DNA from 3 places in the Verrucosispora sp. NA02020 genome. Region 1 is predicted to be linked to each of the others. Evidence: riboswitches for the same ligand, from Rfam matches in the RefSeq annotation. Region 1 holds a riboswitch; each other region holds the start of a gene.
The links. A riboswitch is a leader RNA that binds a small molecule or an ion and turns the genes downstream of it on or off. The one in region 1 is predicted to bind S-adenosylmethionine.

Region 1 (4,502 bases):
ACGCGTCCAGCGCCTCGTGCATCCGGGCCAGGTGCCAGGCGTTCGGCGTGACGGTGGTGGCCCGGGTCCCCTCGGCCGGTCCGGTGCCGCCGCCGACCAGGGTGGTGACCCCACCGGCCAGCGCCTCGGTGACGATCTGCGGGCAGATGAAGTGCACGTGGGTGTCGACCGCCCCGGCGGTGAGGATCCGGCCGTTGCCGGCGATCACCTCGGTCGCCGGTCCGATCACCAGCTCCGGGTGCACACCGTCCATGGTGTCCGGGTTGCCCGCCCGGCCCAGCGCGACGATCCGCCCGTCGCGGATCCCCACGTCCGCCTTGACCACGCCCCAGTGGTCGAGGACCACCGCGCCGGTGATGACGGTGTCCAGGGCCCCCTCCGCCCGGGTGGCCCGGGACTGCCCCATCGACTCGCGGATCACCTTGCCGCCGCCGAAGACCGCCTCGTCGCCGCCGGCACAGTGGTCGTGCTCGACCTCGATCAGCAGGTTCGTGTCGGCCAGCCGGATCCGGTCGCCCGTACTCGGCCCGTAGAGCGCCACGTAGCGCTCCCGCTCCACCATGCTCATGCCGTCGCTCCGCTCCGCTGCGCGCCGTCGTCGGGCACCGCCGTCGTCGGGGCCGGGTCCAGCGGGCCGGCGCACTCGCCGCGCAGGCCGGGGACGATCCGCGCGCCGCGCAGCGGCACCAGGTCCACGGTGCGGCTCACGCCCGGTTCGAACCGCACGGACGTGCCGGCCGGTACGGCGAGACGCTGCCCCCAGGCAGCGGACCGGTCGAAGTCCAGGGCCGGGTTGGCCTCGGCGAAGTGGTAGTGCGACCCGACCTGCACCGGCCGGTCACCGGTGTTCACCACGAGCAGCGTGGTCACCGGACGTCCGGCGTTGATCTCCACCGGCCGCGCCGCCGGCAGGATCTCCCCGGGGATCACGGGATCGGGTGGTGCACCGTCACCAGCTTGGTGCCGTCCGGGAACGTCGCCTCCACCTGCACCTCCCTCAGCAGCTCGGGGATGCCGTCCTGCACGTCGTCCCGGCTCAGGACGGTGCGGCCGGAGGCCATCAGGTCGACCACGGACGCCCCGTCGCGGGCACCTTCGAGGAGGAAGGCGGTGAGCACCGCGACGGCTTCCGGGTAGTTGAGACGCAGGCCGCGCTCGCGGCGGCGTCGGGCGACGTCCGCCGCCACGTGGACGAGCAGGCGGTCCTGCTCGTGAGGGGTGAGATACACGGGGTGCTCCCGGTGGGTTCCGCGCCCCGGACACCGTCGGCCCGGCGCCTCGACGCGCCGACCGCCGGTCGGGGTTCGCCCGCCGGTCCCGACCGCCACGTGCGCGGGGCCCGGGGTTTCCACCTCCCCGGTCCGCGTGACGGACCACCGGCGGTGTCGGGTCGGATGCGGACCGCACCGCCCACCGCTGAGCAGACCGTAAGGGATCACGCGGGCAGCGGGCAACACCCCGCGTGAGCGTGGTCATAACGGGTGGACGCTGCCCCGTCACGGGCTGCTAGCCTCGGCGGCAGGTCAAGAGCGTCAGCGTCAAGCCCCGGCTCGCTGGCCGGCAACCCTCGTCCGCGCAGGGGTGCCCCGGGTGAGGACCAGGCATCGGAGCGATCTCCGGTGCAAGCGTGGCCTGGTGTCCCAGGTCATCACGACCTTGAGGAGAGCCATGGCGTACCCCGATCGACCGGTTGCCTGCCGGCACCTGACCCGGCGTCGGCACGTCGACATGATGCGGGTGTGCAGCGCCGCGTGTAGCTGACCGCGTCGCCACCCGGCCGTCGACCCCACCCGGTCGGACGACCACCCCGTTCGTTCCCATCCTTCGCGGTCCGTCCCACGGCGGACCGTCGGTGTGGCACGTGCGTGCCCGCCGCCGCTCATCAGGAGACACCTGTGCGATTCCTTCCTGCCCTCACCCGGGCCGCCGCCGTCGGCGTCACCGCCGTGCTCGCCGCCGTCACCCTCACCGCCTGCGGCGCGGACGGTGACCCCGCCGAGAACCCGTACAACCTGCTCCAGCCGGGGGTGCTGCGGGCCGGCACGCTGACCGACGCACCGCCGAACGTGTACCTCAAGGACGGCGAGTTCACCGGGTTCGACAACGACCTGCTGGTCGCCGCCGCCGACAAGCTCGGGCTGCGGGTCGAGTTCGTCGGCACCGACTTCTCCGGTCTGCTCGCCCAGGTCAACAACCGCAAGTTCGACGTCGGCAGCTCCTCGATCACGATCACCGAGGCGCGGAAGAAGACGGTCGACTTCGGCAACGGCTACGACTTCGGATACTTCGGCCTCGACGTGCCCGCCGGTTCGACGCTGGCGAGCTTCGACGAGCTGTCGGGCAAGCGGGTGGTCGTCGTGCAGGGCACCGTCCAGGACGACTACGCCACCGGGCGTGGCCTCGACCCGGTGCGGGTGCCGGACTACAACGGCGCGATCAACCAGCTCAAGGCGGGCACCGCCGACGCCTGGATCGCCCCGGCCGAGATCGGCGAGAAGACCGCCGCCGACAGCGGCGGCAGGATCACGGTCGCGGCGAAGGAACTCAGCCCGGCACCCACCGCGTACGCGGTCGCCAAGGGCAACGACACGCTGCGCGAGGCGCTGAACCGGGCCCTGGACGAGGTCATCGCCGACGGCACCTGGACCCGCCTCCAGGAGCAGTACTACCCGGGCCGGCCGATCCCGGCCGACTTCACCCCGGGCAGCGGCGAGGTGTCGGCGCCGGCCGCCTCCTGAGGTAGGACGACGAGCGAGTAGGGCGGAGGTCGACCGTGGATCCGTTGCGCACCCTGTGGGAGACGTTCTTCGACTGGGAGTCGATGCGCGAGGCGCTGCCCGACATGATCACCGTCGGGTTGCCGAACACGCTGATCCTGGCGGTCACCGCCGCCCTGCTCGGCTCCGCCATGGGCATCGTGCTGGCCGTCGCGGGCATCTCGCGTACCCGCTGGTTGCGGTGGCCGGCCCGGGTCTACACCGACGTGTTCCGCGGTCTGCCGGCGGCGGCGACGATCCTGCTGATCGGGGTCGGTCTGGCGCCGTTGGGCATGCAGGTGTGGGGACCCAACCCGTACCCGCTGGGCATCCTGGCGCTGTCGCTGATCGCGTCGGCGTACATCGGGGAGATCTTCCGCTCCGGCATCCAGTCGGTGGAGGCCACCCAGGTGGAGGCCGCCCGCGCGCTCGGTTTCTCCTGGTGGGAGGCGATGCGGGTGGTGGTGATCCCGCAGGGTGTCCGGCGGGTCCTGCCGGCCTGGGTCAACCAGCTCATCGCCCTGATCAAGGACTCCAGCCTGGTCTACTTCCTCGGTCTGCTGGCCAGCCAGCGGGAGCTGTTCCGGATCGGGCAGGACTACGCGGCCAACACCGGCAACCAGTCGGCGCTGCTGCTCGCCGGGCTCTTCTATCTGACCCTGACCGTGCCGCTGACGCACGTCGTCAACTGGATCGACCGGCGGCTGCGGCACGGCCGCCCGGCGACCGGACCGGCCGGTGACGACCCGGACGACCTCGACCTGGCGCTGCCCGGCGCCGCCGGAGGCAACCAACGATGAGCACCTCGGTCAGCCTGAGCCTGCGCGACGTACACCTGGCCTTCGGCCCTCACCAGGTGCTGCGCGGGGTGGACCTGGACGTCGCACGCGGCGCGACCGCCTGCGTGATCGGCCCCTCCGGGTCCGGTAAGTCGACGCTCCTGCGGACCGTCAACCGGCTCCTCGAACCGGACAAGGGTGACGTGCTGCTGGACGGGCGCAGCGTGCTGCGCGACGACCCGGACGCCCTGCGGCAGCGGGTCGGCATGGTGTTCCAGCAGTTCAACCTCTTCCCGCACATGAGCGTGCTGCGCAACATCACCGTCGCGCTACGGCGCATCCGCAAGCTCGGCGAGGACGAGGCGGTGGCGGTGGCGCGTACCCACCTGGACCGGGTGGGGCTGGCGGCGAAGGCCGACGCCCGGCCGGCGCACCTCTCCGGCGGGCAGCAGCAGCGGGTGGCCATCGCCCGGGCGCTGGCCATGCAGCCGCAGGTGATGCTCTTCGACGAGGCCACCTCGGCGCTCGACCCGGAGCTGGTCAAGGGCGTGCTGTCGCTGATGGCGGACCTCTCGTCGCAGGGCATGACCATGGTGGTGGTGACTCACGAGATGGGTTTCGCGCGCGAGGTCGCCGACACCGTCGCGTTCATGGACGCCGGAGTGGTGCTGGAGGCCGGCGAGCCGGCCGCGATCTTCGAGTCGGCCGAGCACCCGCGCCTACGCCGCTTCCTGTCCCAGGTTCTCTGAGGCGAACGAAGGCACATCCAATATCACCCTCCGGTACGCGAGGATACGCACCGCGTAGCGTCAACCGCCTTCGGAACGCCACAACAGGCTCCTCAGCCTCGATATCTCACGGCCGGTATAGGCTGTCGCTCGAATCTGCAACATCCAACTCAACCGGGAGGTCAGCGTTGAGCGACCGGGTCATCGACAACCCGATCATCAACTCGCCATACGGCCGC
Region 2 (4,502 bases), 2.2 Mb from region 1:
TTCGCGCTGGTGCTGCTCGCCGGTACGGCCCTGCTGATCGGCACCCTGCGGTACGGCTGGTCGCCGCTGCGCAGCACGGTCGCCGCACAGCTCGAACCCGGCGAGGGTTTGCTCCGCCTGCTCGCGGTGCTCGGCTACCTGGCGGTCGTCCTGCTGGTCGTCGCCGGTCTGGCGTTCCTGCTCTCGGTGGTCACCGATGCCGCGCTGGGCGCGGTGGGTGGTGCGGTGCTGCTGTGGATCCTCTCCAGCATCCTGGACCAGATCACCGCGCTCGGCGCGATCCGGTCGTTCCTGCCGACCCACTACAGCACCGCCTGGCTGGGGTTGCTCTCCACGCCGGTGCAGACCGACGACATCGTCCGGGGCGCCGTCTCGGCGATCTGCTACGCCACCCTCTTCTGGGGGCTCGCCTTCTGGCGCTTCACCCGCAAGGACATCACCAGCTGAGTGCGGCGTCGACGCCGTCGTCCGCCGACTCGGTGGGCGTCGGCGTCGGGCCCGTCCGCTTCTTCCAGGCGCTGACTCCGATCCGGTCGGTGTTGCCGAGGTCGATCGGCCCCTCCATGTCGAGTTCCTGCCCCGGCTGCCCCTTGGCCGCCGCGATCTCCACCCGCGCGGCGTCGGTGGCGACCACGGTCGGATCGTCGACCAGGTTGCGCCAGATCACGGCCGCTCCGGCCGTGGCGCCCGGTGCCAGCACCAGCGGCCGGGGTGGGTCGTCGAAGCCCGAGGCGATTCCGGCCGCCCCCTCGACCACCCGGACGGTGATCGGTGCCCCCTCGCCGTCGAACAGACGCAGCGCCGGATAGCCGCGCAGCTTGTACGGGCGGTCGCCGCAGTTGACCAGCTCCACGCCCATCGCCCGGAGCCCCATGGCCGCGCTGACGCCGAGGTAGCGGATCCGTACCCCCGATTCGGGACAGACCTCCGGCGCGTCCGGGCCGGCCGTGGTCGGGCTCGTGGCCGGGTCGGCCTGCTCCGTCGGTCCGTCACCCGGGACGTTGCCGGACGCGTCGGTCGGTGCGCAGCCGGCGAGCAGCGCGAAGGCGGTCAGCAGCGCGACGAGCCGAGGACGCCGGTAGGCCCGGCCTCCGTCGCCGCGTCTCGTGGTCGTATCCGGCATCGATCCCCCGTGGATTTCTCGCATCGGCCCATCGTCGCATCACGGTCCTCGATCGTTCGGCGGGCAGTCGGGGTGGCGAGGTGGGCGCTTCGGGACGGCCTCCCGGTCGGTCGGGGACCGCCCCGCGTACCGGCTGGTGGGACGACGGTGGCCGCTTCCGGACCCGGGTGGGCGCGCGGCCCCGGATCGGATGACCGCGACTTGTTGCCGTCAGATGTCCAGGGTGTACAGGGAGTCGTTACGGAGGGTGATCGAAATGATCTTCGCCGAGGGGGGTTCCCTCGGGAGTTTCAGTCGCTACCATCGATGTGGGAGCGTTCCCAAAGGAAGAGATTGCATCGACAAATATTTATCAGTCCCGCATTCTGGTTGCCCTCGTCCATCCACAATGGAGGTTTCGGAATGCGTACTGACCGGTTCGGCGGGCCGGCCCTGTCCCTGTTCCGCATGGTCATCGGCCTGCTGTTTCTCTGCCACGGGTTGTCGTCTCTGTTCGGCGTCTTCGGCGGTGCCCGGGGGAGCGGTGAACCCGTCCCGCTCGGCACCTGGCCGGGCTGGTGGGCCGCGCTGATCCAGGCCGTCTGCGGTGCCCTCGTGCTCCTCGGTCTCTTCACCCGACCGGCGGCACTGGTGGCGTCGGGCTCGATGGCCTACGCCTACTTCGTCGTCCACCAGCCCGAGGCGCTGCTGCCGCTGCGCAACCACGGCGAGCTGTCGGTGCTGTTCTGCTGGTCGTTCCTGCTGATCGCGGTGCTCGGCCCGGGTAGCTGGGCGCTGGACAACCTGCTGCGCCAGCGCAACGGTGCCGCACTGGACCTGAAGGCGGCCGAACGCAGGTCCGTACCGGCCTGACCCGGCCGGTGCGGTGACCGACCGACGCTCGTGCGCGACCCTGGACCAGGTCACCCCGGCGCTGCCGGGGCTGCCCGATCCAGGGTCGACGCGCTTGCGCGGGTGGTGGCGGCGGTGAGGAATCGCTCACAGGCTGAGATCGAACGCTGACGAGCGCGGCGGGATTGCCTAGACTCGGCGGCACAACTGAATACCTCATCCAGAGGGGCTGAGGGATACGGCCCGAAGACGCCCCGGCAACCACCCCGCGCGCTCATCGCTGAGCGTCCCGTGGGGCAGGTGCCAATTCCGTCCCCGCCGCAGGGTGCGATGTGGGGGAAGATGAGAGGACTCGGACATGACGTCGACGCTCGCCCCTACCGGGATCGACACCACCGCCAGCCCCGCCCGCGCCCTGGTCTGCCGCGCCTGTTCCGCCCGCTACCCGTTGGCCGCGCAGCACGCCTGTTACGAGTGTTTCGGCCCGCTGGAGGTCGACTACGACCCGGCGGCCCTCGCCACCGTGACCCGTGAGCAGATCGAGGCGGGCCCGCAGAACATCTGGCGCTACGCGGCGCTGCTCCCCGCCGGCCAGGACCCGGCCACCCGGGTCACCCTGGACCCCGGTTTCACGCCGCTGGTCGCCGCCGACCAGCTCGCCGCCGAGCTGGGCATCACCGGCCCGCTCTGGATCAAGGACGACAGCGCCAACCCCACCCACTCGTTCAAGGACCGGGTCGTCTCGGTCGCGCTGACCGCCGCCCGGGCGCTCGGCTTCGCCCGGTTCGCCTGCGCCTCCACCGGCAACCTGGCCAACTCCGTCGCCGCCCACGCGGCCCGCGCCGGCACCCCGTCGGTGGTGTTCATCCCCAGCGACCTGGAGCAGGGCAAGGTCGTGACCACCGCCGTCTACGGCGGCGAGCTGGTCGCCATCGACGGTTCGTACGACGACGTGAACCGGCTCTGCGGCGAGCTGGTGGAGACCGACGAGTTCGAGGACACCGCCTTCGTCAACGTCAACGTCCGGCCGTACTACGCGGAGGGCTCCAAGACGCTCGGCTACGAGGTCGCCGAGCAGCTCGGCTGGCGGATCCCGGCCCAGGTGGTCATCCCGATGGCCTCCGGTGAGCTGCTCACCAAGGTCGACAAGGCGTTCAGCGAACTGGTCGAGATCGGCCTGGTCGAGGTGCCGGCCGGCGGGTGGAAGGTCTTCGGCGCCCAGTCGGCCGGATGCAACCCGATCGCCACCGCCCTGCACGGCGGCGGTGACACCATCACCCCGGTCAAGCCGACCGGGATCGCCAAGTCGCTCAACATCGGCGACCCGGCGGCCGGTCTGTACGCCCTGGAGGCGGTACGCCGGACCGGCGGCTGGATGGACTACGCCGACGACGACGAGATCCGTGCCGCCGTGCGGCTGCTGGCGCGTACCACCGGGGTCTTCGCCGAGACGGCGGGCGGGGTGACCGTCGCGGTGCTGCGCAAGCTGGTCGAGTCCGGAAAGCTGGACCCGACCGCGGAGACGGTGGTCTACAACACCGGTGAGGGGCTCAAGACGCTCGACGCGGTCGCGGGCGAGGTCGGGCCGACCCACCGGATCAAGCCGTCGCTGCGGGCCGCCCGCGACGCCGGCCTGCTCGGCTGAGACACACCGCGAGCCCGTCGCCCGAGTGGCATGTTGCACGCCGACCGATCCGCCGGGTAACGGGCTTTTAGCGGTGAGTGCGGAAAACACGCCGTCGAGTACTTGACGGCAGGAACCGGGCGGCGCAAGATGCTTCGTGCGGGAGGGCGTTTCGCCGTAGACTTTCAGTCTTTACGACCCAGCGCCGGAGGCGTTGTGCGATCGTCCCTCCCGACCAAGCTTTCCGAAGGGGCCGGCGAATAATCGCTGGCCCCTTCGTCGGTCGTCCCGCAGGCTGCGGAGATGGCCATCACCATCACCTCCTTCGGTCCCGACGACGAGTCGGCCATCGAACAGGCGTACCGGATCGGTGCCGACTACACCGCGACCGACCTGCCGGACTACCCCCCGTTCAGTCGGCAGCGGTTCACCTCGCTGTTCCACCAGCCGATGCCGGGCACCGAGACCCTCGCCCTGCTGGCCCACGTCGACGGCACCCCGGCCGGCTACCTGCTGCTCGACCTGCCGCAACTCGACAACACCGAGAACGCCTCCGGCGAGTTGGTCGTGCACCCGGACCATCGCAGCCGGGGGGTCGGTCGGGCGCTGTTCGAGCGCGGCCTGCGCGTACTGCGCGAGCGCGGGCGGAAACGGGTCAGTGCGTTGAGCCGGGCGCACCTGCGCGACGATCCCGACCACCCCGCCCCGGCCGCCCGGTTCGCCGCCACCGTCGGCGCGGTCGACGCCCTGGCCGACGTACGACGGCGACTGCACGTCGCCGAACTGGACCAGGCCGCCCTGGACGCGCTGCTGGCCGACGCACGATCCCGGGCCACCGGCTACGAGGTGCTGTTCTGGCGCGGGGGTACGCCGGACGATCTGATCGCCGACGTCGCGTACCTGGACGGGCGGCTGCTGGCCGAC
Region 3 (4,502 bases), 1.4 Mb from region 1:
AGCCCGCCGCGCTGCCCACCATCCGCATCCATCCCAGCCCGCGCGCCCACCAGGTCCAGGACGCCCTCGACACGATCACCGCCGATGTGGTGTCCGCCTTCGGAGGCGAGGTGTACGAGCAGCTCTGGGCTCCGCTCGGCGGGGTGTCGCACGAGGTCGGCACCATGCGGATGGGTCGCGACACGCCGGGCCGGGAGCGGCCGGGGGTGGTCGACGAGGACCTGCGCGTCGCCGGCCACCGCAACCTCTATGTCTGCGACCTGTCCGTCTTCCCGAACTCACCGGCGGCCAACCCGACGCTGACGTTGGCGGCGCTGGCCATGCGCCTCGCCGCCCACCTCAGCACCGGACGACTCACCGCCCCCGGGGCGTGTTGATCACCTGGCGTAGTCCGTGCAGGAGTCGGTCGACGTGCTCGGCGGTCGTGCCGATGCCGATGCTGGCCCGGATCGCGTACCCGTCGGTGGGGCGGCCGAGCCGCGTGGCCGCGTCGGCCAACAGCTTCCGGCTGAGCGGGTGGGCGCAGAACAAGCCGTCTCGTACGCCGATGCCGTGCTCGGCGGAGAGCCGGTGGGTGATGTCGGCTGCCCGCCGGTCGGCGACGGTGAAGCTGACGATGCCGACCCGGTCGTGGTCGGCGTCGAACGTGCGCAGTTCCGCCACCTGCGGCAGGGCGCCGAGGCCGTCGCGCAGTCGGGCCAGCAGCTCCTGCTCGTGGTGAGCGAGTACGTCCGGTGCGGCGGCGGAGATGGTGGCACAGGCGGCGGCGAGTGCCACCGCTCCCAGCAGGTTCGGCGTGCCGGCCTCGTGTCGGGCCGGGCCGGTCTGCCACTGCACCTCGGCGGGTTCGTCACCGACGTGCCTGGTGGCTCCACCGCCGGACAGGTACGGGTCGGCGGCGTCGAGCCAGTCGGCGCGGCCGGCCAGGACGCCCGCACCGAAGGGCGCGTACAGCTTGTGCCCGGAGAGCGCCAGGTAGTCGATACCGGCGGAGGCCATGGAGACCGGGCGGTGCGGGGCCAGTTGGGCGGCGTCGACGGCGATCCGCGCGCCGTGCCGATGGGCGATCTCCGCGATCTCGGCCGTCGGCCAGACCTCGCCGGTGACGTTGGAGGCGCCGGTCACCGCCACCAGCACCGGCCCCGCGTCGCCCAGGTCGGCCAGCGCCCGGGTCAGCCCGGAGGTCACCTCGGGCAGGTCGGCGGGCACCGGCAGGCGGTGCACGTTCGGCCAGGCGAGGAGGTTCGCGTGGTGTTCGCCGGCCCAGGTCACCACGGTGGTGTGCGGGGGCAGGGCCCGGGCGAGCAGGTTCATCGCGTCGGTGGTGTTCCGGGTGAAGATCACGTGGTCGTCCGGCCGGACGTCGAGGAAGTCCGCGACGGTCTCACGGGACTGCTCGTACGCCAGCGTGCACCGGCGCGACGCGAGGCCGGCGCCCCGGTGCACGCTGGCGTACCAGGGCAGCAGCTCGGTGACCGCGTCGGCGACCGGGACGAGGCAGGGTGCGGTGGCGGCGTAGTCGAGGTTGGCGTACGCGACGGTGGTGCCGTCGGAGAGACGGACCGAAAGGTCGACGCCGAGCACGGCAGGAGCGATCGTGGGCACACTCGTCCTCAGGTGACAGTGGACCCGTGCGGGTCCGCGCTTGCCTCCGGCGATCGCCGACGGCCTGGTCTCACCCGGAGGCACCCCACCGCGGATACGAGGGTTGCCGGTCAGCAGGCCGGGGCCTTTGCGCTGACACTCTTGACCGCTGCCGATGCTGCCACACGGGCGAGCCCGCCCGCCAGTGCCCGTCGGGCACCCGGCATGTCCCTGTTCGTACGACACGAGACAGCCCCTTGAGTCGTCCCGCCTGACCGGTCGGCTCGCTGTCGCGCCGGTCCGGGTGGCCGCTCGGGAACAGACGTGAATCCGACGCCCCGGGTGCGCGATTGCGCGGGCGCGCTTCACCACGCACAGTGACCACAGTCACCTGCCGCCGATCGGCTCGGAGCCCCTTCGCCGCTGCTCTGTCGGCCATGTGAACGCGGGTCGGCGCGGCATGTCGGTGATTCGACGGAACACTGTCCGGAAAGCGTCTCCACCACGCGGAATAGCACACTCCATGATGGACGGACCAGCGGTTCGACTGTCAGCTTTGCGAAACACTTTCGCGCTCTGATCTGCCCTACGGTGAACCGGCGTTACCGCAGCGACCACGCCGCAACCATTGGGGAACGCATCACCATGCGCATACTCGCCGTGCCCGTCAGGGTGGACGCCCTGTGGCTCGCCACCGACCGGACCGTGACCGGACCGACCGCCGACTTCACCCGCCTGCCGTACGTCGACGCCAGCACCGGCCGGGACGCCGACTTCGGTGAGCGCAACCTCAGCGACGCCATCCTGCCCGGGTCGTTCCAGCAGGACCTGCTGTTGCCGGCCGGCATCCACCTGCACTGGTCACTGCCGGACGCGCTGACCCGGTTGACGCACGGCGCCGCGACCGGCGGTGGTGCGCCCGCCGTCGACCTGCCCCGGGTGCCGAACCGGTGGCTGGTCACCCGGACCGCGCCGGGTGGGGCCCAGGACCGCTGGATGGTGGAGAGCGACGCGCTGGGCGACGTCGACCGGGGCGGGGTGACCTATCCGCTGCGGGCGGCCGATCCACGCGGCACCACCGGACGCCCGTGGCGGTATCTCGGCCGGAAGCTGCCGCTGTCGGCGTGGCCCGGTACGCCGACCGACCGGGTGGCCGCGCTCACCGCGCTCGGCTACGGCGAGCCGACCTTCGCCGCGTTCTATCCGAACTCGTCGAGCGTGTTCGGGTTGCACGACGACGGCTACGGGGCGGTGCCGCCGCCGAACGGCCTGCGCTACGACGTGGTCGGCTGGTATGCCGAGACGGCCGACGACGAACTGCTGGCGGTGGTGGCGACGGCGGCCGGGCCGAGCTGGCCGCAGACCATCGCCGACGAACTGGACTGGTCGGTGCCGGCCGACACCGGCGGCGACGCTCCGGCGCGGATGCTCTGCTTCGGTCGGCTGACCTTCGCCGCGACGGCGAAGCGGGCGCCGGTGCCCGGCCCGACGACCGACTCCGAGAGCGGGGTCTGGGTGGCGAACACCGCCACCGAGGCGCTCGCCGCGCACCTCGGCGCGGTGTTGCCCGGGGTGACCGAGACGCAGACCGAGGAGCTGCTGGAGGCGCTGACCGTCGCCGACGAGTTGGAGAGCGGCGTGTTGGACCTGCCGGCCCGGCTGGCTCAGGCCCGGCATGCCGCGTCGTTCGGCACGGTCGCCTCCGGGGTGGCCTGGACGGTCCGCCGGCAGGACGACCCGCTGGACGGCGGGGACGAGGGGGCGCCGGTCACGGTGCCGCAGCGCCAGGCCCGGGAACGGTTGGCGCTGCCGGGGAGCTTCGGCGACCTGCTGGTCGCGCTGAACGAGGCGCAGTCGGCGTACGACGCGGCGGCGGCCGAGGTCGCCGGGGCACGGCGGCGGATCTTCGCGGACTGGACCCGGTACCTGGTCTGTGCGTACCCGCCACCGGGTGCCCGGGAGGACTATCCGGACCCGGATCTCGTCGGCTGGTATCTGCGGCGGGAGGTGTCGGCGTTGTCCGCCCGGTTGGCAAGGCTGGGAAGTTGGCCGCCGGTGGACACCGGCACGAGTCTGGCGCACCGGTTGCAGGCCGCCCGGCAGGCCGCGCAGTCGGCGCTGGACACGGTCAACGCCACGGCGGCGGCGACCGCGCGGAGCCGGTTCGAGTTGCAACAGGTCCCGGGTACGCCGTACCAGGTGCCGAACGAACCGGTGGTGCTGCTCACCGGTGCGGCGGCCACCCCGTCGGACCGGTACGGCCGCGACGGCGCGGACCAGCCGGACGGGCTGCTGCCGTGCCTGGCGGTGGAGCTGGCCGTCTCCGAGGCCGACCTGCGGACCGCGACCGGGGTGACCCGCCTCGGTGACCTGCTCGCGGCACTGGCCACCAAGCTCGCCACCGGGCAACCGGAACATCCCGCGCTGCGGTCGTGGACGGGTCAGCCGTGGCATCCGGTGCTGCTGCACTGGGAGGTCGAGTTCTTCCCGGCGCGGGCGGGCAACAACCTGGACCCGTCCGGGCGGGACTTCGACCCGGCGTTCGTCACGACTAACTACGAGCTGCCCGACGGGGACCGGGAACTGCGCCCCCGGGCGGAGAAGGACGTGCTGGACACGGCGGCGAACGTCTACACCGGCAGCACGGTGTTGTCGGCGTCGGCGCGGCCGGTGCTCTCCACCCGGATCATGCGGTACCTGCGCGGGACACCGCTGGCCCGGGCGAACGACGAGCGGACGGCGGCGGGACTCGACCCGTGGACCGCCGACCAACTGGACGACGACCCGGGACCGCTACTGGACTGGTGCGCGGCGCAGCAGGACGACGCGCGGCTGGGCACGCTCGCGACGGCGTACCGGCATCTCGCCGCGCACGAGGGAAGCAACCTGGCGCAGAGCCTGGGTGGTTTCAACGACGC

Region 2: it holds a riboswitch for S-adenosylmethionine, as region 1 does, so the genes downstream of both, thrC (threonine synthase) here and HUT12_RS19380 (ABC transporter substrate-binding protein) in region 1, are expected to answer to the same signal.
Region 3: it holds a riboswitch for S-adenosylmethionine, as region 1 does, so the genes downstream of both, HUT12_RS13475 (aminotransferase class V-fold PLP-dependent enzyme) here and HUT12_RS19380 (ABC transporter substrate-binding protein) in region 1, are expected to answer to the same signal.

Annotation. Positions count from the first base shown of each region.
Region 1 covers NZ_CP054923.1:4,452,519-4,457,020, forward strand. Annotated here, with positions in the region: gene HUT12_RS19365 (urease subunit alpha) at 1-568, opposite strand, end outside; gene HUT12_RS19370 (urease subunit beta) at 565-930, opposite strand; gene HUT12_RS19375 (urease subunit gamma) at 927-1,229, opposite strand; SAM riboswitch class IV at 1,522-1,634, shown strand; gene HUT12_RS19380 (ABC transporter substrate-binding protein) at 1,896-2,738, shown strand; gene HUT12_RS19385 (amino acid ABC transporter permease) at 2,774-3,556, shown strand; gene HUT12_RS19390 (amino acid ABC transporter ATP-binding protein) at 3,553-4,284, shown strand; gene HUT12_RS19395 (BPTD_3080 family restriction endonuclease) at 4,452-4,502, shown strand, end outside.
Region 2 covers NZ_CP054923.1:6,679,724-6,684,225, reverse strand. Annotated here, with positions in the region: gene HUT12_RS29890 (ABC transporter permease) at 1-447, shown strand, start outside; gene HUT12_RS29885 (DUF4232 domain-containing protein) at 437-1,123, opposite strand; gene HUT12_RS29880 (DoxX family protein) at 1,526-1,975, shown strand; SAM riboswitch class I at 2,168-2,303, shown strand; gene thrC (threonine synthase) at 2,313-3,599, shown strand; gene HUT12_RS29870 (GNAT family N-acetyltransferase) at 3,882-4,502, shown strand, end outside.
Region 3 covers NZ_CP054923.1:3,086,225-3,090,726, forward strand. Annotated here, with positions in the region: gene HUT12_RS13470 (GMC oxidoreductase) at 1-377, shown strand, start outside; gene HUT12_RS13475 (aminotransferase class V-fold PLP-dependent enzyme) at 355-1,584, opposite strand; SAM riboswitch class IV at 1,637-1,752, opposite strand; gene HUT12_RS13480 (hypothetical protein) at 2,245-4,502, shown strand, end outside.